Regions from separate parts of the Paenibacillus sp. FSL H3-0329 genome, predicted to be linked through region 4. Evidence: riboswitches for the same ligand, from Rfam matches in the RefSeq annotation. Region 4 holds a riboswitch; each other region holds the start of a gene.
What was found. A riboswitch is a leader RNA that binds a small molecule or an ion and turns the genes downstream of it on or off. The one in region 4 is predicted to bind cyclic di-GMP.
Positions count from the first base shown of each region.

Region 1: another riboswitch for cyclic di-GMP. It lies ahead of NSQ66_RS02360 (choice-of-anchor A family protein); the one in region 4 lies ahead of NSQ66_RS29560 (NPCBM/NEW2 domain-containing protein).
Region 2: another riboswitch for cyclic di-GMP. It lies ahead of NSQ66_RS10475 (DUF6612 family protein); the one in region 4 lies ahead of NSQ66_RS29560 (NPCBM/NEW2 domain-containing protein).
Region 3: another riboswitch for cyclic di-GMP. It lies ahead of NSQ66_RS04730 (glycosyl hydrolase); the one in region 4 lies ahead of NSQ66_RS29560 (NPCBM/NEW2 domain-containing protein).

Region 1 covers NZ_CP150150.1:527,341-535,253, forward strand. Annotated here, with positions in the region: gene NSQ66_RS02330 (hypothetical protein) at 1-189, opposite strand, end outside; gene NSQ66_RS02335 (DUF3221 domain-containing protein) at 506-850, opposite strand; gene NSQ66_RS02340 (SDR family oxidoreductase) at 1,042-1,863, opposite strand; gene NSQ66_RS02345 (MarR family transcriptional regulator) at 1,877-2,290, opposite strand; gene NSQ66_RS02350 (ASCH domain-containing protein) at 2,618-3,031, shown strand; gene NSQ66_RS02355 (hypothetical protein) at 3,229-3,621, opposite strand; cyclic di-GMP riboswitch class I at 4,117-4,207, shown strand; gene NSQ66_RS02360 (choice-of-anchor A family protein) at 4,316-6,493, shown strand; gene NSQ66_RS02365 (alpha/beta hydrolase) at 6,643-7,578, shown strand.
Region 2 covers NZ_CP150150.1:2,430,177-2,438,089, forward strand. Annotated here, with positions in the region: gene NSQ66_RS10460 (Cof-type HAD-IIB family hydrolase) at 1-567, shown strand, start outside; gene NSQ66_RS10465 (DUF4179 domain-containing protein) at 720-2,333, opposite strand; gene NSQ66_RS10470 (RNA polymerase sigma factor) at 2,317-2,835, opposite strand; cyclic di-GMP riboswitch class I at 3,039-3,130, shown strand; gene NSQ66_RS10475 (DUF6612 family protein) at 3,248-4,096, shown strand; gene NSQ66_RS10480 (NADH-dependent flavin oxidoreductase) at 4,209-5,372, shown strand; gene NSQ66_RS10485 (CapA family protein) at 5,452-6,468, opposite strand; gene NSQ66_RS10490 (FprA family A-type flavoprotein) at 6,738-7,913, shown strand, end outside.
Region 3 covers NZ_CP150150.1:1,092,644-1,100,556, reverse strand. Annotated here, with positions in the region: gene NSQ66_RS04735 (glycosyl hydrolase) at 1-430, opposite strand, end outside; gene NSQ66_RS04730 (glycosyl hydrolase) at 584-2,134, opposite strand; cyclic di-GMP riboswitch class I at 2,147-2,226, opposite strand; gene NSQ66_RS04725 (sugar phosphate nucleotidyltransferase) at 2,363-3,736, opposite strand; gene NSQ66_RS04720 (UDP-glucose/GDP-mannose dehydrogenase family protein) at 4,422-5,762, opposite strand; gene NSQ66_RS04715 (glycosyltransferase) at 5,767-6,867, opposite strand; gene NSQ66_RS04710 (glycosyltransferase family 4 protein) at 6,929-7,913, opposite strand, start outside.
Region 4 covers NZ_CP150150.1:6,696,221-6,704,133, reverse strand. Annotated here, with positions in the region: gene NSQ66_RS29580 (leucine-rich repeat domain-containing protein) at 1-567, opposite strand, end outside; gene NSQ66_RS29575 (Crp/Fnr family transcriptional regulator) at 703-1,386, shown strand; gene NSQ66_RS29570 (EAL domain-containing protein) at 1,694-2,425, shown strand; gene NSQ66_RS29565 (hypothetical protein) at 2,542-3,108, shown strand; cyclic di-GMP riboswitch class I at 3,266-3,352, shown strand; gene NSQ66_RS29560 (NPCBM/NEW2 domain-containing protein) at 3,611-7,913, shown strand, end outside.

The DNA of each region.
Region 1 (7,913 bases), 700 kb from region 4:
CTTAACTTGTTTATTCTCATAGCTCTCATTGGGGTAATCACGTCTGACAGACTGCAAGTAGCCTGAAATTGCAAATGCTGCAATAAGCCCTCCTATAATTCCTGTGATTAAGCTGAATGTTGAAAATCCGAATGTGGCAACTACTCCAATGGAAGACAATGCTACAAGCAATAGACTGAATATTTTCATCTTTATACACACCTCCATTTTGTATATGTAGTAATTTGAAAATTAAGATTGATACGTTACTATATTTGATCGGTTTCGATAAAAATAATAATATTTCAGCAAATCTTTAGACGGGCTTCATACTTATTTAAGCTAAGAGGATTATAGTAATCACATAACCCCCTTATAAAATAGATCTAGACCCTGCCGAAAGTGGTGGGGTCACTTTTTTGCACAGAGTGCATTTATAAATATGGATTTCTCCTTAAATCTACACAAAGAAGCGCCGCCCCTTTTGGAGACGCCGCTTCTTTATAGTAGATTCTATTCTTTTTGCTCAATTCTTGATTTTGGTGATTTTTTTGGCGGTAACTTGTGCAGGGAATGAATCATCACTTACTTCAAAAAATACTTTAATCTCATCGCTTTTTTTATATTTAGAAGGTGCAACTTTATTTACCCAAATGGCTTGAGAGTACTCATTAGATTCGAGAACCTCCTTGTATTCCTTGTTCAAGTCTTCTTCTTTTAATTCGGAAATTACTAAAATTCTTTTATTTTCTGCATCTATTGTATGTACAATTCCTTTCAAAACTTCATCATTCTTACTACAGGCGGTGACTAATAACAAAAAAACAAAAATAAGAGTCCATTTAATAGTAGTACGTGGTTTTTGAATCATGGACCTTCCCCTCTAGTGGTTACGACATTAGTTTAAAATCGGTTGCACAGGCATAGCATTTTGTACATTACCAATATAAGAATAAACAGCAGCATATCCATTATGACGACCTTTATTGATTCCCCTCGCACGCGGCAGTAACAATGTATCCTGAAATGCTTCCTGATGGTTTAGCCAAAAAACCACCATGATTAAACTAATTCGTACTTATAGTCATGTGCAAATTCTTTGAATGTAATGGGTCTTTTACCAAGTAATATTTGTAAATCGGGCGTGATTTTTTTGGCTAATCCAATTTTTGCAGTGAAGTAAATTCCAATCATAACAGTCACAAATTCTTTTTGAATTCCTTTTGTTAACATTTTATCTCTAAACTGAAGAACTGATGGATTAACATATTTGATTGTTTCTCCTAGCTCTTCAGATAAAATTTCAGCTACTTCATAGTAATCTAGCGCTTCAGTTCCCGTTAACGAGTAACCTTTATTTTCATGACCATTCTCAGTTAGGATTCTAGCTGTTACAGTACCGATATCACGAACATCGATAAAGCTAGTCTTGCCTTTTCCTGCGGGTACATAGATCTCCTTTTCTTTACGTAGCTCTTCCCCATGTTGAGAAATTAAGTTTTGCATGAAGAAACTTGGGCGTAAAAAAGTATATGGAATTCCTGATTTTTTAATGATTTTTTCAATTTTATGGTGTGGAACAATTGGGTTTTTCTCTACGCCCAATAGAGATAGAAACACAATGTGTTCAACTCCGACTTCCTTTGCGATATCTATGAGGGGTTGGAAATATTTTTTTGCGTCAGCTATATGAGGAGGGCGCAGTAAAAATAATTTTTTCACTCCTGTTAACGCTGGACGAAAAGAATCAGCATTTTCAAAATCAAAATAAACATACTCACTGTCTTTTCGATGGGAGGCAATTTTAAAAGGTGTTTCACTTTTCCTTAGTTCGTTAACCACTTCACGTCCTACATTACCGGTTGCCCCTGTGATTAGAATCATAAGTCTCACTTCCCTAACTAATATTTAAATAGATTGTTTTAAGCACGTTCATAAACGTGGACATTTCTTGTTCAGAAATATTTTTAAGTGCGTTATCCATGATTTCGTCACTAAGAACTTCTATTTGACTCTTAATTATCATTCCCGAATCTGTAATGAATACAAGATTTGATCGTTTATCATTTGGATTATCTCTAATGTCCAGAAGTCCTTTTGCTTTAAGTCGCTCGAGTATACCCGTTATTGTAGGGCGATCCGAGTAAGTTCGCTCTGCAATCATAGCTGGAGTTGTTCCTTCTAAATGAATAGATATATCTTTTAATACTGCCCATTGAGGAGCTGTTACATTATAAAGTAAAAGTTTTTTTGTTAAGCTTTTTTTCATTTCAAGACTTACTCTTATTAATAACTGTCCTGGGTTGTCCATAAATTAATTCCCCTCTTTATATAGTTTGCACACTAACTACTTGATTAGTATACAAACTATATTCTCCTTTATCAATTTTAATTATTTTATTTGTTTAAATTGTGGGGAGTTACAGGTGAATGTCAATAATATTGATATTTAGAACTTTTGTTTGTATATAATAAAAATGAATGTTCTTATTTTTAGAGGCGATCAATCATGGAAATGAGTATCGACCAAACGGTTGGGATTATTTATCAAGTCAAGGAGAGCAAGATTACACAACGCGAGATCGAGATCCGTGGCATCCGTGACAAACGTCCAACATAAACAAAGGGGATAAATATCATGCGGTGTATAACAATACGGCAGCCTTGGGCGACCTTAATTGCTCTTGGTGAAAAAGAGTTTGAAACTCGTTCATGGAGAACAGCCTACCGCGGCGAGTTAGGCATCCATGCCGGAATGAGGATTGACAAAAAGATTTGTGAACAGGAACCGTACAAATCAGTATTGGCGAAACATGGCTATACAGCGAATAATTTGCCGACAGGAGCTATTATTGCTACAGGTCAGCTCGCGGGATGTTATGTGGTTACTCCAGAGGTGGATTTAAGGGAATGGATCAATGGGAACGAATATGATTTTGGCGACTATAGCGAAGGACGTTTTGCCTGGAAGCTTGAAGAGGTTCACTCACTGCGCCATCCAATTCCAGCCAAAGGTCGGCTAAGCTTGTGGGAGCATTCGGATCACTTCTGAACGGCGAATGATATTTTTAATGTAATTTTTATGTGCCTATCAGCTTTTTTTCAGGTTCGAGGTATATATTGAAGACACCAAACACCCCCCAGTGTTTTGTGGTATATCTCTCTCAGGTCTTGCCAACTCCCATGGTAAGGCCTATTTTTTTGTTCACTAATTGATTGGGGGGAGAGTAGAGCGGCTTCTATACAGCTTTATTTAATCTGATACTGTTCTTCGTAACTCTTAAAAGAGGAAATATCCAGCCCTAGGTATCTGCGCATATGGATGGCAGCCTGAGCCGCAACAATGTCATTCAACAGCAGCATTCGTTCGTGATAGCCACGACATATATACTTGGCTTCAATTCCCGTATTAAGTCTGTTTTGCTCATACACCTTGATTCCCCGTCTTCTCATTTCTGCACGAACATCCCTTAGATCTGTTGTAGCTACTGCAGCAGCTGTTCCAAGCACCTCCAGATAAGGGGCGGGTGTTCGTAAGTGTGTAGATAAAATGGCGGAGTCCCGTTCGAAAGCTGATAAAATCATCGGAAGCAATAAATAAGATTTCACCAGCATGTTGTCCCTGCTTTCTGCTCTATGCATGAATCTCATCACCTCTAATAGGAACGTATATTCGTATTCTACCCCGATATTCCAAAAATAATCAATGGTATTTCTAAACAGCTTATTCAATGTGATTAAATTCACAACTAAATAACGAAGAATAAATTATATTAAAATTGTAATAATAAAAATTAATGTATCGGACGCACATAAAGGAGAATTATGATGGAAAAAGAGGGCAGCCTCCAGCGTGGATTGTTTTTTGGTTTAATTCTGAGTGTTCCCTTATGGATATCCATATTGGGCTATATACAGTTACTTTAAAATTTAATGAAAAACCTTATGCGAAGCGCCTTTAGGCGCTTTTTTTGTATGGTAATAATGAGGGGGATCATCGAAAGGAATTGATTGACAATTGTGGGTGTCGGGCGCTAAACTGTTATTAATTCAAAAAGTATTAAAAGTCATAGACGGTTATTGGAGAGAATGCTTCGGCTACCAGTTCTGGACTTGCAGTGTAATACATATATATAGTCATGATAATAGCAAACCGTCTGAAAGGGCGGGACGCAAAGTCCAGGAGTCTAAAGTGTCTTAAAGGCACAATGACCGTCCGACTGCCATGAGAAGGGAATTCCACTTCTTTTTGGCGGTCTTTTTTGTTGTTAGGTCCTTTAGAGTTTCTGGTAATTATTCTGATTAATATAAATCATAGTTTTAGGAGGTGTGCCATTTGAAAAGAAGAATAAGACCGTTACTCTCGCTTGTATTAGCTGGGATTTTGACGGTAGGTAGTGGGCTTTCCTCATTAGGAGCTGGAGTTGCTGGAGCTAGTAGTTCTTCTACATTGGGAATTGCAGGGGTCTACAACGTGTTTATTCTAGGGGATATAACAACGGTTTCGGATACGGAAGGAAGGTTTGCTGCTGGAGGTAACGTTAACTTAACCAACTATAGTGTTGGAGATAGGTTGACCGCTGCTGAGGTTTCCTTGACTGACACACTTGTTGTTGGAGGGAATCTTACTTTCAACGGAGGTACTGTTTATGGGAATATCGTGCACGGGGGAGATTTTTCAGGGAATGTAACGCTCCTCAAGGGAGGTACAAAAAGACAGGGGAGTACGATTGACTTTTCAGCCGTAGGTCAGTCTTTGAAGGACAAATCAGCAGAACTTGCAGCATTGCCGGCGAATGGAACAACAGTGTACCAATATGGCAGTCTTACCCTGACAGGTACAGATCCTGCGGTCAATGTTTTTAATGTTCCAGGAGATAACGTCTCTAATACCTATGGAATTACAATAAATGTTCCTTCAGGATCTACAGCAATTATTAATATTGATGGTTCTAACGTAAAAATGAAAAACTTCGGATTTCTACCTAATAACGTGTTGAACAGCAAGAAAATTTTGCTTAACTTTAGCCAAGCTGCGTATCTTGATATGGCAGGCATAGGTGTAATGGGAAGCATACTTGCCCCCTATGCTCATGTTGATTTTATTAATGGTCAGATTAACGGTACTTTAGTGGCGGCTTCACTCAAAGGGACTGGTGGTGGTGAATTTCACCACTATCCATACGATGGTGATGAACCTGGACCAACGCCGACACCAACGCCAACAGTGACACCAACGCCAACGCCGACAGTGACACCAACGCCAACGCCGACAGTGACACCAACGCCAACGCCGACAGTGACGCCAACACCAACGCCGACGCCGACGCCAACACCGACGCCGACAGTGACACCAACGCCGACGCCAACACCGACACCAACGCCAACAGTGACGCCGACACCGACGCCAACAGTGACACCAACACCAACACCGACACCGACAGTGACGCCAACACCAACGCCGACGCCAACAGTGACACCGACACCGACGCCGACAGTGACACCAACGCCTACGCCAACAGTGACGCCGACACCAACGCCGACGCCGACACCGACACCGACACCGACACCAACGCCGACACCGACGCCGACACCAACGCCAACACCAACGCCGACAGTGACACCAACGCCGACGCCGACACCAACGCCGACGCCAACACCGACACCAACGCCGACGCCAACACCGACGCCGACAGTGACACCAACGCCGACGCCGACACCAACGCCGACGCCAACACCGACGCCGACAGTGACACCAACGCCGACGCCAACACCGACGCCGACAGTGACGCCGACGCCGACACCGACACCGACGCCAACAGTGACACCGACGCCGACAGTGACACCAACGCCGACGCCAACGCCAACAGTGACACCAACGCCGACGCCAACAGTGACGCCGACACCAACGCCAACGCCAGAAGCAACACCGACACCGACGGTAACACCAGAAGCAACACCGACACCGACGGTAACGCCAGAGGTAACACCGACACCGACGGTAACGCCAGAGGTAACACCGACACCGACGGTAACGCCAGAGGTAACACCGACACCGACAGTAACACCAGAAGCAACACCGACACCGACGGTAACGCCAGAGGTAACACCAACACCAGAGGTAACACCAACGTCGACACCAGAGACTTCGGTGTTCCCGACACCAACGCCATCATCCGTAATTGGCACTATAGTTCTTGCAGAAGATCCTGTGCCGCTTGGGCCTGTAGCTTCGCCGACACCAGCGCCAGTACCAACACCGTCGAATAGCACAGAAGTACTTGTTGATGATGATGAGATCCCATTAGGCCCGGTACCGGCAGTGACACCAACGCCAACACCAACACCTGATGAAATCATCGTAGTGGACGATACGATCCCATTAGGTAAGCCACCTGTGAAGGAATTGCCAAAAACGGGTGAATCAAGTCCTGCACCTTACTATGTAGCAGGTTTAGGTTTTGCACTTATCGGATTATTAATGAGAACCAAGTTCTCCAAAAAGAATAAATAATAAACGGTAGAGCACAACATAGAGTCGCTTTCGGGGGGTGTCCCGATGGCGGCTCTATTTGTATGTCATGATTGCGATAGTTTGGTGCATTCTAAGTAGATGGTATACTCTTGTTGCAAAAGAAATGAAGAGGGGATGGCGAAGGCGAATTGATATGGTTCATTATTAGCGCTGTAATCATCATAGGGATTCTAATCTATGTGGGATTTTTCTTCTATGGTATTGCTATTAAACGAGCACCAAAGGTATTTCTAAGTAATAATCCTAATCTGAAGGCTGATCCTCCGGTTGCCGGAGCTTCTTGGGGGGAGGGGAAAGATTGGGTCTCTCGCCAGAGCTTCGAGAATATTGAGATCGTATCTGCAGATGGACTTAAACTAAGAGGTTTCTTACTCCAATCTAATCGTGCTGCGGGACGCACAGCCATTCTAGCCCACGGTTATTCAGGTAAAGCAAAGGATATGGGGGCGTACGCCAAAATCTACTACGAGAACTTAGGCTTTAACATCCTAATTCCCGATGCAAGGGGGCATGGAGATAGCGCAGGGGATTACATTGGTTTTGGTTGGCCGGAACGAAAAGATTATTTGCAATGGATTGAATACATGATTAAAAAGACTGGGTCTAGTGCTCAAATTGTGCTTCACGGTGTTTCTATGGGCGGTGCTACAGTGCTAATGACCTCAGGGGAAGATCTTCCGCCGCAGGTAAAAGCTATTGTTGCGGACTGCGCTTATACCTCAGTAAAAGCACAATTATCTTACCAACTACGGCGCATGTATCGTTTGCCAAGTTTCCCTTTCGTTCAAAGTGCAAGTCTAATCACCCGCTTGAAGGCGGGGTATGGTTTTGGTGAAGCCTCTGCATTAAAACAAGTGCGGAAAGCGAAGGTTCCGATTCTTTTTATTCACGGGGATGCGGATAACTTTGTACCTTTTGCTATGATGAATGAATTGTATGAGGCATGCCAGAGTCCAAAGGAGAGGCTCATAGTGCCGCAAGCGGGGCATGGATTGTCTTATGATACGGATAAGGCGGGGTATATAGATGTAGTAACAGCTTTTGTAAGCCGATATGTAAAATAAGTCCTGAACGTAGACAGCGCCCGATATCCGCTAGGTAGCGGTTATCGGGCGCCTATATTTTTCCACACATGACGTAGTCCTTGAATAAGGATCGTACCGTCATGCTTTCTCGTTATATTCATCCCCCGCCGTTCGTGAGTAACGGGTGTCTTGATTCCTTGTTATTTCCAGCAGCCGTGTGGCGAGAATAATCCTTCCAATACGACAAAAGCCCTACCTCTCTTTTGCCCTTGCGGCTCCATTGACCGCGCCAGTGTGAATCGGAATGCTATATTTCGAATTTAATCTCATAAAAAGGAAGAGTACTGCAAGAAAACATAAAGCCTCTTTGTCCA
Region 2 (7,913 bases), 2.6 Mb from region 4:
GTGCTGCATCAATACGGTATGGATGCTCGTGGTCTTGACCCTTATATTGATTATTGTAGAAAGCATGATATTCATTATGATGTGAATACGGCTTTTGATATGTATGTAGATAATGTAGAAAACCTGACCAAAGAAGCCAATTATATGTATGAACACTTCCGTATCGTGCCGGCTACACTGCCAGCATGGGAAGATTTCCGTGAACCGGTTGTTAAGTTTACTGTATTTACACAACCAGAAATCCTTGACGAAGCTGAACGTGAATGGCGTACTTGGACCCATGAGTACAATATTTTGCGCAGTGGTGAATTTTTCGTTGATTTGATGCATCCGGAAGCCTCCAAGGGCAACGCCTTAAAGAATCTGGCTGTGAAGCTGGGAATTCCGCAAGAGGAAGTTCTTTCGATCGGTAATTATTTTAATGATATTTCTATGCTTACATACGCGGGTATGGGCGTTGCAATGGATAATTCTCCGGTTGAGGTCAAAGCGGCAGCGAATGCTGTCACGGGGTCAAACAACGAGCATGGTGTGCGAGATGCGCTGGTTAAATATTGTTTATCTTAATAATGGAAAGCATAAAGCGGACTTGAGTCCGTTCTATGCTTTTTTTGGTGTGAAGGAAATAAAAGAGATACATAAACAGAAATGATTCTATCCAAAAATAACCCGCCCTTAGGATTAACTAGAAAGGGCGGGACATAGATTAACTTCCTGTATTAAAGTTTAATTTCCTCGTTCCGGCTAGGATCGCTATATTTATAGATACCAGGGTTCAGTTCGATTTTTTCGTCGAAAGGAATATCTTTGTAGCTATCAATATTAGTTCCTGCAGATATCATGCCCTTAGGCGTAATTTCAGGCACCACCTCTTTGCCATTAATCCGTAACGTAGTTTGGTTAACACTTTTGAAGCCAGAAGATTTGGATGTTGATTCGACAATCAAATTTTCGCCCTCAGTATAGTAAGTGAATTCAATTTTTAACCCATCGACATCAAGTGAAGTGAACTGCTTTTCTTCTTTAGGTTTGTTTATAGTGATCCAATTCTTAGTAGTATCACGTTTCTCAATAACAGCATCCTTTAATATAAGTTTCATTGGAACATCGGACCAGTCGTTATACCATTCCGGAGATTCGAATTGAAATAAATGCTGGTAGCTTTCGGAATGATCACCTTTCAAATTCCAACCCCCAGTGATTGTTTTATCACCTATAACCAACTGAGCGGTATTATAGTGGACAATTCCTTTTTTAAGCGAATCATTTTCATCTATTAGAATTTGGATATCCAAAGGGGTAACCACTAGCTGATCTAAGGTTATACCGGTCTTTTCTTGAAATTCAGGACTGTTATACAGTTTCTTAGTGTAAATCGCCTCACTTGCTTTTTGTCCATCTGCTTTAAAATCGAACTTCCACGTACCTGAAAATCGTTTCGCTTCTTCAATGTAACTAAAATGAAGACTAGCTTCCTTCCAATCTGATTCAGTTATATTAAAAACCTGTTCAATAAATAAATCCGATCCTTCGTTAGGCATGATGGTTGGAATTGCTTCATTCTCTTGACCACCAGTACTAACTACCAAATGTGGGTTACCCCGTCCTAAGTCAGATGGTGATGCAGCGACTTTGTAACGGATAATGGTTTGATTGGAAACATGTCGAACGGATTCGATTTGAATGCTTGGATATTGCTTAACTCCAGTATTGATAGTATCCCCTGCTTGATGATTAGATTGTAAGGGAATATTCCGATCACTGTAAAAAATGAGATTCCGTGCTTCAAACCTGTAGTCCTTTTTATCATCCTTTAATGTATCAGGTGTCTCATATACTCCAATGAGTTTCTGGCTTTCAGGATCGTATTCTAAATAACCGTATACCTTTGCCTTGGCACCGGATTCACTAGTCATGATGTTTTCCTCTGTAGCAAATCCAGTATATTTGGATAGATCAGATTTAGTATCAAGTGATAACAGCATTTTCATTTTTTCTCCATCAGTTACAACACCGTTCAAATTCATTGTTACTCCTGAAATGGAAGTTTGAAGATTATACTGTTGACCGATGCCGTTATTTAATGCATTGCTCACACTTCGACCACCAATTTTATCCCAATTAATCGTCATACTAGCGAATACAGGAATGGTTACAAGTAAGAGGCAAGAGAAGACAATACTGATAGGAATAAGCTTTTTATTAGACCTAGGAGTATTCTGGGAGGCATGCAGATTTCTTTGACGTGTATAAGCTTCTTGTTCTATGGCAGTCCACATCAAATCATAATCCGGTCGGGGAATATGTTTATCTTTTTCAATATAGAGACTCATTACTATTCAGCTCCTTTAGTTGGGTTCCACCCATTCTATTTAGTATTTTAAGTCCCTTGTTCAGTCTGGATTTTACAGTTCCTTCGGGTATGCTCATAACTTTAGAAATCTCGGGTACAGTCAATTCGTTTATAAAACGAAGGACTACTACCATTCTGATTTTGTCAGGAAGCTGACTGTATAACCCTTGTAATTCTTTTTTAGTTTCCTGTCGATCCAAACGTTTTTCTACAGGGTTTGATTCCTCAGACCTGGATAGTAAATAATTACGTACTTCTTTCATCCACCCCGTCTTACGCCTTTTGATCACACTGTTGCACTCATTCGAAGCAATTCGTAAAATCCAAGCTTTCAAGTTTCTTACCTTCGACTTATCCGCTAAGATAACTTTTACAAATACCTCTTGGGAAATATCCTCCGCATCTGCCTGATTTTTCATTAAGTAGTAACAAAAATAATATACTTGTTCTTTATAGAGCTCGAAAATTTCCCGGTCACTCATTTTGCTGCACCCCCTGTCTCTGCTGTTCTCATTAATAAGACTTATAAGCGTATGTAATCGTTCATTTTTCATTTTGATTGTAGTATTTCTTCTGAGTATCATAGCGAATTCGAATGGAAGATAAGTCGTTTACAGGTAATTATAACCATGATAAAATTAGCGGTGGGACATGCGTCCCTAATCTATTAAAACTAATTGAATGTCCGCGTTAAAGGTAAAATCATCGAAAGATGATGACACAAAGCCATGGGTCTAAAGCCTTTCGACAGAAGGAAATGATCGCCAGGCCGCCATAGGGATGTCTTATGAAGCATAAAGGATAGCTCTAAGAATATGTAGTCTATTTTGAGCTCTTTTATTATTTCGACCTATACGGCGTTACATTATCGCAAGGGGCCGAAAGGGGAAGTACATGAACAGTTTTTTCAAAACAATAGGTACTAGTTTGGCAGTAGGTGCTTTATTGCTGTCCGGAACGATCGGATGGATGTCTAATCCAGGAGTAGTGTCTGCAGCTACCTCAACAGTAGTAACCGCGGATCAGATGATCAGCAAAGTAACGGCAGCCTCCAAAGCAATAAAGAATTTCCATCTGGATGTGACCAAAAAACAGGATATTCAAAGCGGCGGGGTGCGTATCAGCAACACCAACACTCTGAAGCTGGATATCAACCGTCTGCCGAATTTTGCCGCAGCAGGCACTGTCGCTAGTAGTCTTTTAGAAACATCGTACAGTCTATATGCCAATGACAAGGAGTTTTACTATCTTGTAGACGGAAGTGAACTGATCGATGAATCTGAAGATGAAGGTTACGACGATGACGGGGAGCCGATCGATCCTGATGCACAGTATTGGCTTGGACTGGAGAAAACGGAATGGGATGCCTTTTACTCTAAAGGCCAATACGATCCTGTTTCCATGCTTGATTCGGTCAAAAGTTATAAAAAATCCATGAAAGTCAGCACGGCTGGCGCACAAACGGTCTTACAATTCACGGTAACCGATCCGACAGCAGCTAAGGGGATAATCAAACTCTATGACCAGGAGAACCTCTGGGATGGTGAGACAGTTCAACCCAAAAGCGTAACGTGGAAATTATTCGTCAATACTAAGACCTGGCAAACGGAAAAGCTGACAGTCGATCTGAGTTATGTGCTGGTAAGTGACGGAGCCAAAGATACATACACCACGAAAATCGAAGCTAAATATTCCAAGAATAATAAAGGTACAGCCATTGTAAAACCGGCCGAACTAGAATAATAAGGACGATTCATATCGAGCAAAAAGCGCTGTTCCGCTGAACAGCGCTTTTTGTTGTATTCAACAGCAGTTCTTTATTAGTTGACAAGAATAAATCATTGCTGTAATTTATATGTATGCGCATGTATATAATATTTTATCTAAATATAATTTAATGAAAGTTGGGAAAAAGATGATAGCACTAGACACAGCATTAACTTTTCGCAGAGGACTGACATTAAAAAACCGAGTGGTTATGGCTCCAATGACCACCCGAATGAGCTTTTATGACGGTGTAGTAACACAAGATGAATTGAAATACTATTCGCTAAGAACGGGCGAAGTAGGTGCGGTCATCACTGCGGCAGCAAATGTACAGGAGGGTGGAAAAGGATGGGAAGGTGAACTTAGTGTTTCCTCCGATCAATTTATTCCTAGCCTTAGCCGATTAGCATCTACTATTAAACGAAATGGAACAAAAGCTATTTTACAGCTTTTCCATGCAGGAAGAATGACAGATTCAAAAATATTGCGTGGCGTACAACCCGTTTCCTCCAGCGCCATTGCTGCCGAACGTCTGAATGCAGAAATTCCAAGAGCATTAACAGAAGATGAAATTTTCGGTGTAATTGAGGATTTTAAAAAAGCGACTCAACGTGCTATTCAAGCTGGATTCGATGGGGTAGAAATTCATGGAGCAAACACATATTTAGTCCAACAATTCTTCTCTCCACACTCCAACCGTCGTGAAGATCAATGGGGCGGAAGCTTAGAGAAAAGATTTAATTTCATTAACCAATTAGTGGATGCAGTTATTGCTGTCGTTGACAATTCAAAGGTTAAGGATTTTATTGTCGGTTATCGTTTTTCTCCAGAAGAATATGAAGAGCCTGGCATTAAAATCACAGACACCTTTTATCTTATTGATAAATTAGCTGATAAAAAGCTGGATTATCTGCATATTTCATTAGGGGATTTTAAGAAAGTTTCTGCATCAGAAGATTTTAAAGAAAAATCAATCCTGCAATATGTACATGAGAAAATCAATGGCCGTGTACCTTTAATTGGGGTAGGAGATATCCGTACCAAACAGGACGCAGAGGAAACGTTGACAAATGCTGAATTAGTAGCAGTAGGACGATCTCTTATCATTGATCCTCATTGGACAAGTAAAGTGCTGGAGGGTAAAGAAGATATCATCAGAAGAGTACTTGCTGATCAAGATAGAGAAGAACTCGTAGTAGAGAATGGTATTCTAGAATTCCTTAAATTAATGATGCCTGATCGTTTACGCTAAACCCAAACACAGTTTTGAGCGCTAAATCTATAACGTTCCGCGGTAAATTTCGCGGAACGTTATTTTTGTGTAATGACTTCTATTCCCTCTTTAAAATTGTTGTCGTATGTTTCAACATTCGATTCATGAGATTTCGCCGCTCTGTTTTTATGTCGGTGTCGCTTCTCTTTAATGCGTCGCGGATGGGGATGACCTCTGTAATTTTCCTGCCGCTTTTTATTCTTCGATCTACACAAGTCGGGATGTAACCTACGTTGGTTATACTCGTGTGTCCTTTTTCATCCTTCTTTATTTTAAGCGTAAGAATGACACCGCTTTGTGTATAAGGAATATTCATTAGTTTAGTCGAAACAAAATTCCCCAATGAGTAAATAACGAATTGTTTTTTTCCACGAAGCGCTAACGGTTGAAGAACATGTGGGTGAGACCCCAGTATGATGTCGGCGCCATTTTTAAAGAAGAGATTGACCAGTTCTTTTTGTCTCTTGTTTGGAGTGTAACGATATTCGCTTCCGAAATGCAGATAAAGCAAGACTAGATCGACTTTCTTTTTTAAATCTCGAATCTCGCGAATGATCTTGGGCGTAGATATCCGGTTAACCAGCCATGGCTTACTCACTGGTACAGGAATTCGGTTAGTTCCTGCTGTGTAGGAGAGGATGCCAATCGTAATTCCTTTGACGTTTTTAATAAGCGTTCTCTTGGATTCTTCTAATGATTTAGCTGTTCCCGTGTGGTCGATTCCATTACGGTCCAGAACTCGTAACGTCCGAACCAGACCCGGGGCACCATAATCCATGCAATGATTGTTGGCCGTTACTAATACGTCGAATCCGGCTTCCTTAAGTGCAGGGGCCAGTTCGTCTGGACATTTGAATATCGGACCGCCTGATCGTGGGCTTTTCCGGCATTCGGGGCCACTTCCAGCAAAGGTGGTTTCGAGATTGCCAATCGTCAAATCAGCCTGTTTCAGATAAGGAGCTACTTTTGCAAACAGGGGGCTGAACGAATAGGTTCCGTCAGGCTGTTTAGCATCCGAAATAATATAACGTTTGACCATTAGATCTCCCACAGCAGCTATTTGTATTTCAGTCATGGATATCCACCTTTTTATTATTTTCATTAGGATATGGCATAAAGTTGTTAGGGGTTATTCTTTCTTTAAGGCGAAGTGCAAACATTTGTATGGCTTTTTATTTAAAATGTGACTCAACGCATAATCACTTTATTTAGATCGTCTAAATTTAAGGTATTCATTTTTTTCAAACTTTTATAATTTGATTCAAATCCTCTTTTTTGTTTGGCAGCCATAATAAAATAAGGTTGTTGATAAACATTATCAATCAAACATTGGAGGTTAAAGAAATGAGTACACAATTCAAAAAAATCGCCGAGGATACTTACTGGATAGGCAAAATCGATAACCGCCAGGTTCCATTTCACCGCCTGATTCTGGCAAAAGGAACTACCTATAATTCTTATTTATTAAAAACAGGTAAACCAACTGTCATTGATACCGTAGATATGGAATTCGGACGTGAATATGCCGAGTGTCTGGGTGAAATGATTGATCTTCTAGATATCCATTACATTGTAATTAATCATACAGAGCCTGATCACTCTGGTGGACTGGCAGCTCTCGCTGCCAAGGCTGCAAATGCCACGATCGTATGCACCGAGATTGCTGTTCCCGAATTGCAGGAAATGTACAAGCTTCATAGCCGGAACTTCCTGGTGGTTAAAGACGGAGATAAGCTGGATATTGGCGGGAAAACGCTGCTGTTTAAAGAAACACCGTATCTCCATACCGCAGAAACGATGATCACCTATTGTATCGAAGATCAAATCTTATTTCCTTGTGATATTTTCAGCACGCATGTTGCGGTGGAGAATCTATTCAGCGATGAAGCCGGGTTTGATATTACGGAAGATTTCCAGGGCTATTACGCAGCAATTATTCATCCTCACAGAAGATATGTAAGAACCCTGTTAGAGGCTGTTAAGGATCTTGAGATCCGGATGATCGCTCCTTCCCATGGGTTTGTGATCCGGGAGGACATACGTAAATATATCGGGATGTACGCCACATTGAGCCGCGAAACGACGCAAGGAAAAAAGGCAACCATCGTTTATACCACCATCAAAAACAGTACCAAGAAGATGGCCAAAATTATACAGGATTGCTTGCAGGAAAATAATATTGAGACAGAGGTCTGGGATGCAGATAAAAGCAGTGCCACCGATATTCTGAACAGCATAACGTCAGCTGACGCGGTCTTTATTGGCAGCTCCACTAAATACGCGGACATGATTGGGAATCTGGAGAACATTCTGAAAGAATTGCACAATATGAATCTGGAAGGCAAACTTGCTGCAGCCTTTGGCTCCTACGGTTGGAGTGGTGAAGCCATTGAAGTCATTCAGGATTATCTGAATGGAACAAACATGACGGTGCAAAGCACATCTGAGGTTATTAAATCCACGGGGATGACACATGTAGAGTTCCCTGTACGAATCAGGTTTTCCCCGAAAGAGCCTGAG
Region 3 (7,913 bases), 1.3 Mb from region 4:
AACTCTGATGGAATGTCATGGCTACAATGCCACCCTCGTGATGCCATTCAATTGCACTGTCTATCACTGCTTGCCGCTGTTCTGCGATCGTCCCTTCGGATTGATTATTAATCGCCCCTAATTCATAACCATGTAGAACGGCATTTTGTCCCGAAGTATTCTTCAGCTTATGAACCAGTTCATCTGGGCTTTCTAGATAATCATGCTGGCCGGACAAAATCCCTTTGCCACGTAGATTCACCAAATTACTCAGCAGTTGCTTAGCCTCTTCAGAAGCCGATGGATTACTGGGTATAACCGGAGGTAAAGAGGAAGAAACACTCATAGCCTTCGGAAGACTCTTAACCTCTCCCCAAGGCAGCAAGGAAAAAATAATAAACACCGGTAACATAGTAAACAACAATCTGTTTTTCTTATAATATTTACGCAAATAAATCCTCCTTTCGGTAGCTGTACTGCCTCTACAGGTGCTAAATAAACATACCTGTTATCGGACAATCGTCTTCTGACCTAATGAGGACTATAGCTTAGTAGCTCTGCAATAACGCAGAGCCACTAAGGATCGACCTTTAATTTTCATCAATCAGGAGACATCCGGAAGAAAAAGTGCACTTGCTGGAACTGTCTCTTTAGCTTGACTAGCACTTTCCCACATCAAGCGGACTCTCGCATCGCCTTCATTCTCGTAATACTCCACCTTGATATCGTATAGCCGGCCAGCCTTCAGCGTTATAGTGCCCTTACGCTCAGTACCACTTTGCTTAGTCCAACTATCAATCACGGATTCCCCATTCACCCAGACACGGATGCCATCATCTGAGGTAGTGTAAAATGTATATTGCTCATTATATAACGGCTTAATTTTACCGCTCCAACGTATGGAGAAACGATCAATCCCGAGGGCGGCATCCGGCGAGCCTTGCCGCCAATTGAAATCGATTATTGCATCAGTTCTATTAAGAGCTGCTGCTCCCGACAACAACATGTTGTTGTAATACTCTCCTGCAAGCCCCTTCGCGAGAGGAATTGCTGCCTCCCCCTCTTCTTCGGAAGGTGCCGGCGCTGGTGCGGCGCTAGGTGTCGGTGCCAGACCAGTATTTAATTTATCTCTGGTCAGGGTGTAGTTGCTATTCATAAATGTTTTGATTGTGTCTGCACTGTTATTTTCGTAAAGCATTTTTCCCCAGCTCATCATATACGTCCATTTACTTTGCGATTGCTGAAGCTTCTCCAGATTAGGCATTTCACCATTCTCCCCGATCGCAATCGGTTTGCCTGCGGCTAGACTCAACAAGCTGTCATAGTATTTTTGCTGGTAATCATTTTCGTATATATCTGCTGCCAGAATATCTACTTTATCAGCACCTGGATAAGTTAGCGCATAAGGATCCGACCAAACATTGGGAGCATTCGGACTCCATACCCATAACAAATTATTTAATTTATGAACGTTAACAAAACGGTCATACATTATATTCCATAGTTTAGAAAAGTTATTTTTCTTCCCCCACCAGAACCAGTTCCCGTTCATTTCATGATAGGGTCTCCAAAGCACCGGAACATTGGCATCGCGCAAGCTTTTTAAAGAGACTGCCACCTTATCAAGCTCAGCGATCAGATTATTATATTGCTTGGTACCCGGTGTAACGTAACTATCGAACTCACTCTGGCTGAGTGTTTTTTTCACATTATCCCAGTCATAAGAGGTGCCCGGCAGGTTAGCATGAAAAGTCATAGCTACGATCCCGCCCGCTTTATTCCAGTTGATGGCGCTGTTCACCACATTTTGACGTTGCCAAGCCATCGTTGCTTCGGACTGACCACTGATCGCACCCATTTCATAACCGTGAAGAGCCGCATATTGTCCGCTGGTTCCCTTCAGCATATTGTTAATTTCATCTGGACTTTCTAAATAGTCATGTTGACCAGCAATAATGCCTTTTCCTGAGATCGAGTAAAAATAGTTAAGCAGCTTTACGGCTTCAGGTGAGGCACCTGGGGTAACTGGCGTTCCAGAATTTGAAGCAGCTATGACAATAGACGGCGAAATCCCAACAGCAAGCGGAAGTGCAGTCAGAAACAGGACGAGTGACAGAAATGCACCAAACAATCGATACGTACGGTAAGCTTTCAAAATATTCTCCCTTTCGGTAGCCAGGCTGCCACTCTTTCGAAGGCCCTATAGCTTTGCGTCCCTACCTTTCGATAGGTTTGCCTTTTCAATTTAAGAGAAATATTCTCTCTTACCGTAAGTATCGACGACAATTAATGATATATTTAGTGTTTTTATGACTTTTTTTGATAATTGAGTCATTTTACCTGTTTCAAGAAATTTTGAATTGGTTAAATAGATAGGTTAGACCTATGAAATGAATTGTTGTAGTTCTATATCATTCCAGTCTAAAGTAATACGAATGTTATCTTCTTCTACTAATTCAGACCCCGTCTGTACCTCTATAAACTCAACATCCGTCAAAGCAAGGATCGCGTGTTTCGTTCCTTCCGGTATACGTACCACGTCCCCAGCCTTCACATTATGTTTTTTCTCATTCAGCACAATACTTGCTTCGCCGCTGACGATTGTCCAAATTTCACTACGCTTGCGATGTAATTGATAGCTGATATTATTCCCCTCGGATATAAAAATCCGTTTGGTCAGCACTTCATTGCCTTCATCATATTTCACATAATCAATAACTTTGTAATGGCCCCAGCGGCGTTCCTCGTACATCGGTCTCTGTTCAAAGGTCTTCAGCACTTCTTTAATCCGTGGGCTCTCAGCTTTATGGGTAACTAGAATTCCATCCGGGCTAGCCGCAATGATCAGATCCTTCGCACCAATTACCGTAATCGGAATGTCCAGCTCATTAATCAAGCAAGTCCCCTCAGAATCCGCCGTCACAAAACCTTTTCCTACATGCTTGCTGCTCATTTCCTCTGTCAGCGTATTCCACGTTCCAAGATCCTTCCAGAATCCATCATACGGCTGCACCACAATATGTTCTTCTTTCTCCACCACTTCATAATCAAAGCTGATGGAAGACAATAGCTTATACTGCTTCTGCAATTCTTCATATCCTAAAGGCAACCCTTTACGCTGCAAAATATCTAACAAGTACCCTAAACGGAAGGCAAACACTCCGCAATTCCACAATGCATTTTGCTCGATGAGCTGTTCTGCTTGTATGCGGTCTGGTTTCTCTTGAAAGTGACTCACCTTCATAAAACCATTCCCCCCCGCCTCTTCAGCGGTAGGAATAATATATCCGTATTTCTCTGAGGCATGTTCAGGAACAACACCCATTAGTGCCAGATTTGCTCCACTTTCCAGCATGGTCCCCTCAAGCATAGCTATGGTATCGAAAAAGGATGCTTCTACATAAGGGTCAACAGGCAATATTGCTACCGTCTCCGCTGGAGAAACACCTGCCACTGAATAAAGATAGGTAGCTGTTAAGGCGATAGCCGGAAAAGTATCCCGACGCTCCGGTTCAACGATAATCGGCACATGACTTCCCAGTTGGCTTTGTATCATTTCTACTTGGCCGCGGCCGGTGGCTAGATAAGATGATTCTGCCATCCCTGCTTCCTCCAGCTGTCTCCAGACACGTTGTACCATGGATTCTGGTTCACCTTGAGGGCTTTCAAGTACCTTTAGAAATTGCTTTGAACGTGAGTCGTTAGACAACGGCCATAACCGTTTACCTGAACCGCCTGATAGAAGTACCATTTTCATAGAATGAACCCTCCTTGAATGGAATGTATTAAAAGCTATGTCTTTGTTAGGTAGAATCCACTCCAAGGGATTTTGGACTTCCGATCGCTGTTATCCTCAGATTTCCTGATTGGACCGCTTCTCGCGGTAGAAATCCGAGGATAGCATATGCTTTCGAAGCTAGCTTTCCTACGGAAATCTTTCGGGCGAACACTCCGTTTCTACAGTTCCAAATTCCCTTTCCGTTCTTAACCTAACCAACTACTTTTTAACAATGATCCATGCGCACCGGGCTGTACCAGCCGGAAGCGAGCACGTTTTTCTAAAGATTTGCTTCTGCTCCGGGGGAGGCAGCTGCAACTGCAAGAACAACTGCAAGAACAACTGCAACTACAAGAGCAAGACTAGTTGCCACCACAGAGACAGAGACAATGACAACTACAAATGCTACTGCTACTGCGGTATATAATCAGAGTACCTAACTTTATAAATTGCTTAGAACCTTAAAATAAGGGAATGAAGTGGCGGAAGAGAATTTTGGAACTGGAGGAGCAATAGCATCCGCCTTTGTCTGCGGATTTCTACCGCTATCAGCGGTTAAAATCAGGAAATCTGCAGACAACAGCGGCTGAAAGTCCAAACATTCTCTGGAGTCACGGCTCATCCCTAAATAGAAAAATCACAAGTTCAATCAATATAACTTAGATTAAACCGCTCCAGCCACACTAGCAGAATAACCGCTCAATCCGCCCATCTGCGGGCGGCCGACAGAATGATAAACGAGGCCGGTACCCTCAATTTGCTCCTTGGAATACACATTGCGTCCATCGATCAGCACCCCATTGCGCATGCTTTTCGCCAGCTGATGCAGATCAATCTCCTTGAGTAGGCTCCAATCGGTCAAGAGGCAGACGGCATCGCTGCCCTCAGCCGCTTCCTCAGGCAGATGGCACCAGCGAAGCTGCGGATGATCGTATTGCTGCCTGAAATTTGTAGCTGCGATTGGATCATATAGTTTGACTGTTGCCCCCTCAGCCACCAGTGCCTCAACAATCTCTCTGGCTGGAGCTTCGCGGACATCATCAGTATTAGGCTTAAAGGCAAGCCCCCATATCCCAATCGTCGAACCGCGCAGGCTGCCAAGTGATTCATGCAGCTTGGAGATGATCATAAACCGTTGTCCCTTGTTCACTTCGACTACAGATTTCAATAATTTGAATTCGTAATCGACGTTGCCCGCAATTTGAATGAGCGCATTAGTGTCTTTCGGGAAACAGGAGCCTCCATAACCGATGCCAGCCTGCAGGAAGGATGACCCGATTCTTTGGTCCATACCCATTCCTTCGGCTACCTCGGTTACATCAGCTCCCACTTTTTCACAAATATTGGCGATCTCATTAATAAAGGAGATCTTCGTGGCCAAAAATGCATTCGAAGCATATTTGATCATTTCAGCACTGCGTATATCTGTTACAAATACATTTTCTGTAAAACCCTTATGAAGCTCGCGCATAGTTGGTTCCAGCTCTGGATTATCAAGACCAATGACAATTCTGTCGGGATGGAGGGTATCGCGAATCGCTGAGCCTTCACGTAAAAACTCAGGTGCAGACACGATATCAAAAGGATGATGGGTATGGCTAGAGATCATTTTGGAGATTTTCTCATTTGTCCCTACTGGAACTGTAGATTTAGTCATTATAATTTTGTGCCCTTCCATCGCTTTAGCGATTTCAGCGGCTGCACCCTCAATATAGGTTAAGTCTGCTTCACCATTAGGCAGTGATGGCGTACCTACAGCAAGGATTATAATATCTGAACGGCGCACCGACTCTTGAAGATCTGCAGAAAAAGATAACCGTTCCTCACGAAGATTCAGTTCAATCAGTTCCTCGATTCCCGGCTCATAGATGGGCGATTCCATCTGTTTCAGCTTCTTAATCTTTTCCTCGTCCTTATCCACACAGATGACATGATGTCCGCCCAGTGCAAAGCACACGCCAGATACAAGACCCACATACCCAGTACCGATTACTGTCAGCTTCATATAATCATCCTCCTTTTAGAAAATTGACGTACGCCTGCTCAACATACTGCTTGAACTTAACCATAAACGCCTGCTCATCGAATTTACGTGCATGCTCCATAATTTGATCGATATCCCAAGCGTAGGACTCTACCTCATAAATAGCCTTAAGTAGATCCTCCACTTCTTGATGCTGAAAGAACACACCATTTACATAAGGAATAATAGTATCTAGTGCGCCACCTGCTTGATAAGCAATTACCGGTCTTCCTGCAGCGTTCGCTTCCAGCGGTGTAATTCCAAAGTCCTCTTCTCCTGGAAAAATAAATGCTCGACACTGTGCCATCATTCCAGTCACTTGCTCATCTTCTAGCCGGCCCAGAAACGATACATTATCCTTAGCCATGCCTTCGAGGCGCTTGCGATCCGGTCCATCCCCTACGATATAAAGCTTAAGACCGTTACGATTGAAAGCCTCTACCGCCAGATCAATCCGCTTGTAGGAAACAAGCCGGGAGACAATTAAATAATAGTCACCAATGGTAGAAGAGCTTGTAAACCGGGCTGTATTAATCGGTGGAAATATGACATCTGCATCCCGGTGATAATAATTCTGAATCCTCGTCTTCACTACTGAAGAATTGGCTACGAACTGATTCACATTTTTGGAAGTCCGTTGGTCCCACGTTTTAAGCTGCTGCATGTATACCTTAAGCATTTTCTTGAACAGCCCGGAATTCGACTGACGTTCCATATAGGTGTCATAGTCCCATGCGAAGCGCATAGGCGTATGGCAGTAACAAAGATGAAACGTATGTTTAGGAACCTGAATACTTTTCATAAAAGCACTGCTGGAACTCAGGACGATATCGAAACCGCGAAAGTCCAAATCACGGATGGCCATTGGATAAAGTGGCAGCACCCCTTTAAAATTAGTCTTTACTCCCGGAATCTTTTGCAGCCAGGAGGCACGGATATCCGCATCTTTGAGATTGTCAGTAAGGCGGCTTCCGTTAAAAACCGTTGTGTAGATTGGAGCCTCGGGATACATGTGATGAAAGACTTCCACCACTCTTTCCGCGCCGCCCATTTGGATTAAGTAATCGTGCGCTATCGCAATTTTCATGTGAATCATCCTCAAAGTTTTATGGAGCATCATCTTCAGAATTACCGCGTCATATCATCTGTCAGGTGCCCGCCAACAAACCTTTATAGTAGTCAACGATGTCCTTGACCGTATTCTCGATAACAAAATGCTCTTTCACTCGTTTCATCCCATTGTCCGCCATCCGCCGTCTTTCCTCTGGGTGATCCAGCATCCATTTAATGGAGTCTGCCAGTATCGCCGCGTCACCAGGCTCTATCAGTAATCCTGTCTCACCTTGAACTACAATTTCTACCGGCCCGCCTTCATTGGAGGCGATCACCGGTAATCCCGCTGCCATTCCTTCAACGATAACTTGGCCAAAAGGCTCAGGAGTTACCGAAGTGTGAATCAGTAAATCAGCAGTATTCATAAGGCCTTGAATATCATCCACATGCCCTAGCATGCTTACATTAGTAAGCTCGTCGTTTTTTATCTTTTGCAGCAATTCCTGCTTATAAGCCTCTTCTCCAAACAGAGCGTCTCCGGCCAGCCAGAACTTCACACGAGGTTCGTTCTTAAAGCTTTTTGCGGCTTCCAGCACAATATGCTGACCTTTCCAATGCGCCAATCGACCAACTAGCAGTACGTTAAAATTCTTCTGGTCCCGCATGCCGATCCCATTACCAATCGCTTTAGCGAAAGCGGAGTATACGACCAGCGTTTTTTTGGAACGCGGCAGCTCCAAAGCATTCAGCGTAGAATGTGAATTCGCGATGACTCCATTTGGGAGCAGTCGCGACAGCAAACGAATTCCTTTGGCAACGATAGGCTTTAAATAAGGGGCTCCAATATGATCCCGGATATGCCAGATCAATGGAACGCCTGCTATTTTTGCAGCGATGGCTCCGTATAATGCAGATTTCAGGGAATTGGTGTGCACGCAATCTACCTTCTCCGCTTTTAAGAGCGGCGCAAGCTTGCGACCATAAGCCAACAGCTTGAAGGCTGCAGCAGGTGCTCCCAAGTTGACTGCATTTCTACCACGACTTCTGATGCTCTCATCCAGCGGAATAATACGGACATCC
Region 4 (7,913 bases):
ATCAAGTATCCGAAGTTCTTCTATAGCACCCAAATGTTCTGGTAACATGACCAGTTGATTACCATAGAGATGGATCTCTCTTAGCCCTTTTATTTGTGTGATCGAATCAGGTAAACATTCTAGCTGATTATAATAAAGCCGCAATTCAATCAGACTGCTCATTTCGCCTATACGGGCAGGCAATTGCTTGAGATGATTATCTGTTACGTTCAGATACTTAAGTTTCTGGAGAATACAGAGCTGCTCCGGCAGCTGTTCGAACTGATTATTGCTTAGGTATAGAAAAGAATCCAACCCCTGCAATCCGCCAATGCTCTCCGGCAACACCTTCAGCCGATTATGGCCTAAATCCAGCATTCTTAGGTGAACTAAGCGACCGATGTTCTCGGATAACTGTTCGATTTCATTGCCCGCATAATTAAGTACCTCTAATTCGTCATGAAGGAAGAGCTGATCGGGAATCTCTTTAATATGATTGTTGTACATGCTCAGTTCTAGTAGCGGATTGCTCTCAAACACGACATCTGGCGTTTCAATAAGTCCTTTTCCGTCAAAATTATATTTCATGAATGGATCTCCTTTGTAATTTGTATTGGCATCAAGCCTATGTGACAACGTTACGATAGAATATAACAGGATGATGATTTATTATCAGTATGTTGGCATACAAAACTATGGAATGTGTTAGAAAGGAATAATGAGATGGAAGCTTCTTTTTGGACTGGCACTCGCTTTTTTCAAGGTTTACCCTCGGAGAAGATCGAGGCGGTCTCAGGATTATTCACTTATAAGGCATATTCTAAGGGGACCCTGGTGTTTGCAGAATCAGATCCGGGGGATTATGCCTACATTATCTATTCGGGGATTATAAGGGTGTACGCTACCACGAAAGGGAAAGAGCATACCGTAGATCTTTTTGGAAAAGGCGATTTCTTTGGCGACCTGGAAGTGATCCATCCCTCCAATATAAGAGTGCTGTCTGCGGTGGCTATGAATGATACTGTATTATTTGAGATTAAACATGAGCTTTTTAAGCAGATGCTTGCCGATTACCCGTTGATTAAGGAGCAATTGATGCTGCTGCAAATGGACCGTTTATTTTTATCGAATCGGTTATTACATGAAATGAAATTTCATGATGCGAGAGCGCGTGCGATATTTACGCTGAGAAGACTATACCAAAGATTTGGAGTAGAGGAGCAAGGCAAACAGAGGATTGATCTTCGATTGACCCATCAGCAGTTCGCGGATATGATCGGAACGTTAAGGGAGACGGCTACCCTTGTGCTTAAAGATCTGCAAGAGCAAAAGATTATTGAGATTCAACATCAGCAGATCACCGTGTTAGACGCGACATATTTACTGGAGTATACGGATTTCGATTGAGAAGAGCCGTTCCGGGATCTTTTTCAGAGAATCGATTATTAAAGGGGTTATGAATATGGCTTGTAATCATTGTGTAGTAAGAGAGCTGAATTTTCAAATCAAGGCTCATGGTGAGCTTAATCTTAGGGTTTTACCTGAGGTTATTCATCACTTGAGTAGAAGTAATACGATACATAAGGTAGAAGAAAATGTGATTACGATTAAGGAAGCTGAAGCGCGAGATCTTCTAGATTTCTGTAACGATCATATGGAGTCCGGGAAAATTGAATTTCGTATAGATGACCAAGCATGGAGACCTCTATCCGAGATGTCTACTGTAATGGATATGAAGTGGATTGATGAGGTTATCACTAAGGGTCTTGTTACTTGTTACTTCCAACCGATTGTGAACGTAAGGGAAGAGATTTTTGCATACGAGCTCCTATCCAGATTTAAAAAAGAAGACGGATCCCTTATCTATCCTAATGAGATTTTTGCGGCGGCACGGAATCGTGGGCGTTTATATGCTTTAGACAGGTTATGTAGAATGACCGCTGTAAAATATGCTGCACCCTTAAATAAAAAAACGTTTATTAATTTTATCCCTACATCAATTTACGCTCCAGAGTTCTGCTTAAGATCAACGGTTGAATTGGCTAATCAATTAGGTGTCGATCCCTCTCTTTTTGTCTTTGAAGTTGTTGAAACGGAGAAAGTGGATGATCTCGCTCATTTGAAAGCTATTTTGACATATTACAAGGATCGGGGATTTGAATACGCTTTAGATGATGTTGGGGAAGGCTTCAGCACAATCGAGATGTTATTGGAGCTTAAACCTCATTACATGAAGTTAGATATGAAATATGTTCAAGGCGTGTCCAGTGATCCGAACAAACAGAAAATAGCTAAACAATTTTTAGAAAAGGCTTTAGAAATCCAATCTGTTCCTTTAGCAGAAGGTGTGGAGTTTAGAGAGGACTTTGAATGGCTTAAGCAGAGTGGTTATCAGTTGTTTCAGGGATATTTATTTGGAAAGCCTGATCCTATTCCCAAACAGTAATCCTAATGAGTATATATCGGTCCAGAGGATGAGAAGAATTTCAGGTCAGAGTCTGAGTACAGCCAACCCCCGGGGTTGTATAATTTAGGTAATTTGAAAAGGGGGACGGGATGGATATGAAATGGCATCAATTTGTAACGCGCTGGGCGGATTCTAGGGGCTTTGATGGACGAGAAATTGATTATCAATGGCCTTCTCCCTCATTTCCGGTCATCAGTATTCGTAGTAATTTAGGGCGATACTCAGGTCAAAAGTATGGTCATGGAAGTAAACCCCGTGTAAAGACAGCCGTTGGTTTAATCGCTATTGGAGATGTAGCTGTCGGATTGATTTCCATAGGTGCGATAAGCGTGGGCGTACTTTCCTTAGGAGCAATATCACTGGGAATGTGGTTAGCGATTGGAGCAATAGCACTTAGCTGGCTTGGCTTCGCAGTGGGAGCGATTGCGATTGCAGGAGTGGCTGTAGGAGCGATCGCAATCGCGGAAAAAGCGTTGGGGGCCATCGCCATAGGGGATACGGCGTTTGGTGCGATAGCGATAGGCAGGATCGCTGGGGGTGCCATAGCTATCGGACAATGGGCATATGGTGTAATCGCAGTTGGCGAACATGGTTTCGGATTAATTCCCATCACGGGCGATGTGTGGAATTGGTTCCGGCGTTTGTTCGGATCGGGGAGTTAATTAGACCTCCAGTCCTAAAGGATCCCATTCTCTTCCGGGATAGTCGATAAATAATATCTATCACATGAGAAAAACTAATTGCAATTACCTATACTCATTTCATACCAATTAATCATGCGATCAGATCTAGGCTTATGTTACTCTTTGAATGTATTCGAAACTTCATAGGCAAACCTATGGAAATGTAGGGACGCAAAGCTATAGGGACTAAGGTTATCATAACTATTGTCAGCCAGCTGCCAAAGAGTGTGTAACGCTTTTTGTTAAAATATAAGAAAGTATAAGTTATACACCTATACTTAATATCTTATATTTCTCGCTTAAACGCTTACCGTCCTTATAAGGACGCCGAAGGCGTTTATGCTTGTTAAGGTTTAATAAAAATTAAGTCTTAATTTTTAGGCGACTTTATACGCAATCAAGCTACTCTTTTGGGGTAGTTTTTTTTGTGCCCATTTTTGGGCACTGGAGAGATTCATATGACATCTGGGGGTAAGAAGAGATGAAGAAAATGATTGCGATCGCTACATCGGCGGCCATGTTGGCCAGTTTTTCGAGTGAGGCAGGTTATGCTTTAGCAAGTGAGGCAAGCAAGGTAAAGGTAACAAAAACAGTCGCGCAAAGTAAGGTCAACTTATTAAGCAACGCTTCGGTTATTCCGTTTGAGCTGTACGGCAAGGATGTTCTAAATGCCTATAATGAGGTTTTTAGAATGAATCCAGCAAATATTAAAACCATCACAAATAACGGTGGCAACTACTCAGGCTCACCTATAGCTAAGGCTATGGATGGGGATATGAGCACGCATTGGGAGACTGGCAAACCGAATAGTTCAACGTTTACGAATGAGGTTGTGTTTGTTTTCAATGAGTCCGCTGAATTAAATAGAATGGTATATGCCGCTAGGCAATCCGGTGCTAAGGGTAAAGGCTTTGCTCAAGAATTTGATATCTATGGCTCCACTACAGATGCGGGCGATTTCACACTCGTGTCTTCTGGGGAATATACAGGCTCAACCGGTGATGTAGTGGAGATTCAGTTCGCACCTACGGCCTTTAAGAGACTTAAATTTGTCTACAAAAAAGCAAACCAGGATTGGGCGAGTGCAGCTGAGTTTTCTTTTTATAAAGAGGATAGTGTCTCTGCTAAAATGAAAAATTTATTTACAGATGATACCTTGAGCCAAGTTAGTGCTGCCTTTAATACGACAGAGAAATTAACAGCTTTAGAGAATGAAGTGCAGGCACATCCACTGTATACGCAGTTTAAAGAAGAGATAGAGAATGCAAAGATCCTTTTGGAGAACCATCAGGTAGACGCAACGGCAGCCAAGGTTTCGAAGCTAAAAGGGTATGGTACAGCCTATGAAAATGCCTATAGCCAAGCTTATAGAATGCCAAATGCAAACGTATCAAAAGTAACGGTGAACGGTGGAAGCTACCCAGGTACGAAGCCTGAATATATGCTGGATGACCAGCCCACTACGCATTGGGAAACGAACAAAAACAATGATGCAAGCTTCACGAATGAAGTCGTGTTTGAACTAGCGCAAGCGGAAGTGCTGGACAGAGTGGCTTTTTTGGCTAGAGATAACCGCAAAGGATTCCCAGAGGCTTTTGAAATCTATGCATCAGAGACGAGTAAAGGAGAGACCTTCCAACTTGTATCTAGCGGAACCGCGATTAGTACCAATGATTTTCTGGAATTTAAATTCGAACCGACGAAGTTTAAAAGATTAAAATTTAAGTTCACAAAAGCTAATATTAACAGACCTTTTGCGGCTGAATTTAGATTTTATACAGAAGATAAAGTAAGCGAAGCTGTAAATGGTATTTTCACAGATGGAACGATGAGTGCGGTTGTGTCTGCTTATAATAACGTTGCAAAAATCAATGAATTGGAGGAAGCGGCAAAAGTACATCCGCTCTATCCAATCCTGAAAGATTCTTTGGATTTAGCTAAGAGGCTAGTGAATGGTGAAGTTCAAACCGAAGGCACCATCATTGAGGCGGAACAACGTGGAGATATGAAAAAGCATGCGCAGGAAAACCTGAGAATTGGTTTTGGTACGAACAACCAGCCTACAGGTCTCGTTGCAATGCCTGGAGATACGATCAACGTTTATGTGGATGCAGCTTCTAACGATAAGCTACCTTCTTTAGTCTTTTCTCAACAAGAGGCCGCTTGGAATGTTTGGGCTAGAGGTGTGCAATTGCGTCCAGGTAAGAACATTATAACCGTTCCTGAATTTGCTATGAATAGTTATTATGCACATGAAGTGACTAAGGGCGGCACCGTTTATATCGTAAATCCCTATACAGCAGAGGAACAAGGGAAAGCGCCATTGATCCGCTTCGAAGGTTTAGAAAAGATTCCTTTTATGACCAAGACCACGGATCCAGAACAATTCAAAACCTTCTTAATCACATACAAACAAAGACTAGACGAAGATAAAGCGGCTCATCCAAATGTTCAAGATCGTAAACTCATAGATGTGGTAGAACTGGCCAGCGATCATGTTATTTTCACAGGAACGGCGACGGAGGCGTACAACAAATATATTACGCAAGGAAATAACCCGCTGGACACCGTAACTGGGTATGACACCTGGATGAAGAGTATTTTTGCCTTCTATGGCCTGGATGGCAGTAGCGAGATTCATGATGCCAAGCTAATTCGTGAGAATATTCGCTTGATGCAGCCTTATGGTGCGATGTATGCAGCGGGAGATCATACAGGGATCCAACTTGGAACAGTAGGAACCATGTTAGGTGATTTTAACAAAGCTTATCCGGGCTGGGGACTGAATCACGAAATCGGGCATCGCTTGGCTATGGGTGAACGGGAATATGGCGAAGTAACTAATAATATGGTGTCTATGTTTATGTCTGTCGCGGCGAATTCGATAGATAATCGTATACCGTATGAATCAGATATCTATAAATATGTCCTCGAAGAAAACAAAGTGGTTATGAATCAGCAGGGCTTATTTGCACAACTCGGAGCCTATTGGCAGCTGGAGCTGGCACATCCGGGATACTGGACAGAGCTGACCAAGCTATATCGGGAGCGGAAGGTCATCCTTACCAACGGTGACAATTCTAAGCAGCAGTATTTGGTGGAGTTCTCCTCCGAAGTACTGGGATTAGATTTAAGCAGCTATTTTGCCAGACATGGCTTCACTGTGAATCCTGAGACAAAAGCGAAAGTAGCCAAGTATCCGGCACCGCAAAAGTTATGGTATTTAAATAACTCGGTGATTAATTATGAGGGAACTGGAATAGCGGATAAAAATCTGGCCATTAAGGTTAATATCACACCTAACACCACGGCTAGAACGAACACGTTAAGTTTCAGTATAGATAAAGAGCTTAAGCAAGACTTTTTAGGATATGAAGTGTATAGAAATGATGTGTTAGTTGGTTTTACAGGAACTGAGCAATTTGTGGATCAGAATGTAGATGCGAGTATCAACTATACGTACAAGATCGTCGGTTATGACAAAAAGCTGAACCCACTGAAGCCCGTACAGGTTAAAGCCTTTAAGCCAGCCTTGTCTGTTGAAGATCAGCTCACTTTAAAGCTTAATCAAACCTTTGATCCGATGAGCTATGTAAAAGCGGCTAACTATCTAGGAAACGATATTACTGCAGATGTCTCTCTGAAAGCCAATAACGTTGATGTAACGCAAAAAGGCAACTACGAAATTGTATATGAAGTGAAAAGCGAAGGGGTTACGGAAACGAAAACCACACAGGTTACGGTAACGAGCGACTACGCCTATATTTCCGATCTCAATGCCAAGTCAGTCGTTGTAGGCTGGGGTGAATTAAAGAAAGATAAAGCCGTTTCCGGGGGAATCATAACCCTTGTTCGCCAAGGGTTGGCTGCGACGTACGCGAAAGGGATTGGTGTTCATGCCAACTCTGAGGTAGTTTACGATATTGAAGGTAAGGGTTACGACTTCTTTGAAAGCTACATTGGGATTGATCAAGCCATGAAAGGGAAACCTTCCTCGGCTACTTTTGCAGTGTATGTGGATGGAGAACAGAAATTTGAGAGTGATGTTTTCCGGGCAGGAACAGAACATCAATTTGTGAAAATCCCTGTGACTGGCGCAAGAGAGGTGAAGCTGGTTACAACAGATGCTAAGGATGGCAATGCTTCAGACCATACGGTATGGGCCGATGCGAAGTTCTCGAATAATTCAAGCAAACCTATCATTACAGTGCCGGAAGAGACAACCTTCGTTAAGCTGAACAGCGAATTTGATGTGTTGAGCGATGTTACGGCTTTTGATACGGAAGATGGTAACTTAATTGGAGCCGTTGATGTAAACCCAAATGGGTTCACATCAAGCAAAACAGGGACTTACAACGTCGAGTTTTCAGTCACAGACTCAGATGGGAACTCCGCTGTGCAGGCCAGAAAGATTGTTGTATACAGCGCTAGTAAATACCTGAGTGATATAGATTGGCAATCAGCAAAAACGGATTATAATGTGGTTCGAAAAGATAAGGCTAGCTCTAACAATCCGATTAAGCTGCTGGTAAATGGTGAGGTCAAAGAGTTCGCTAAGGGCTTAGGAACCCATGCCAGCTCTGAAATCGTGTATAATCTGGCGGGTGCAAACTATGAATATTTTGAAACGTATGTAGGGGTTGATAGGAATATCGCTGAGCAGAGCAACTCCAGTGTAATTTTCAAAATCTTTGCCGATGGGGCAGAGGTTTATAACAGCGGACTGATGAAATTTGGTACAGAAGCCAAGCTTGCGCGGATACCTGTTAAGGGTGTAAGTGAAT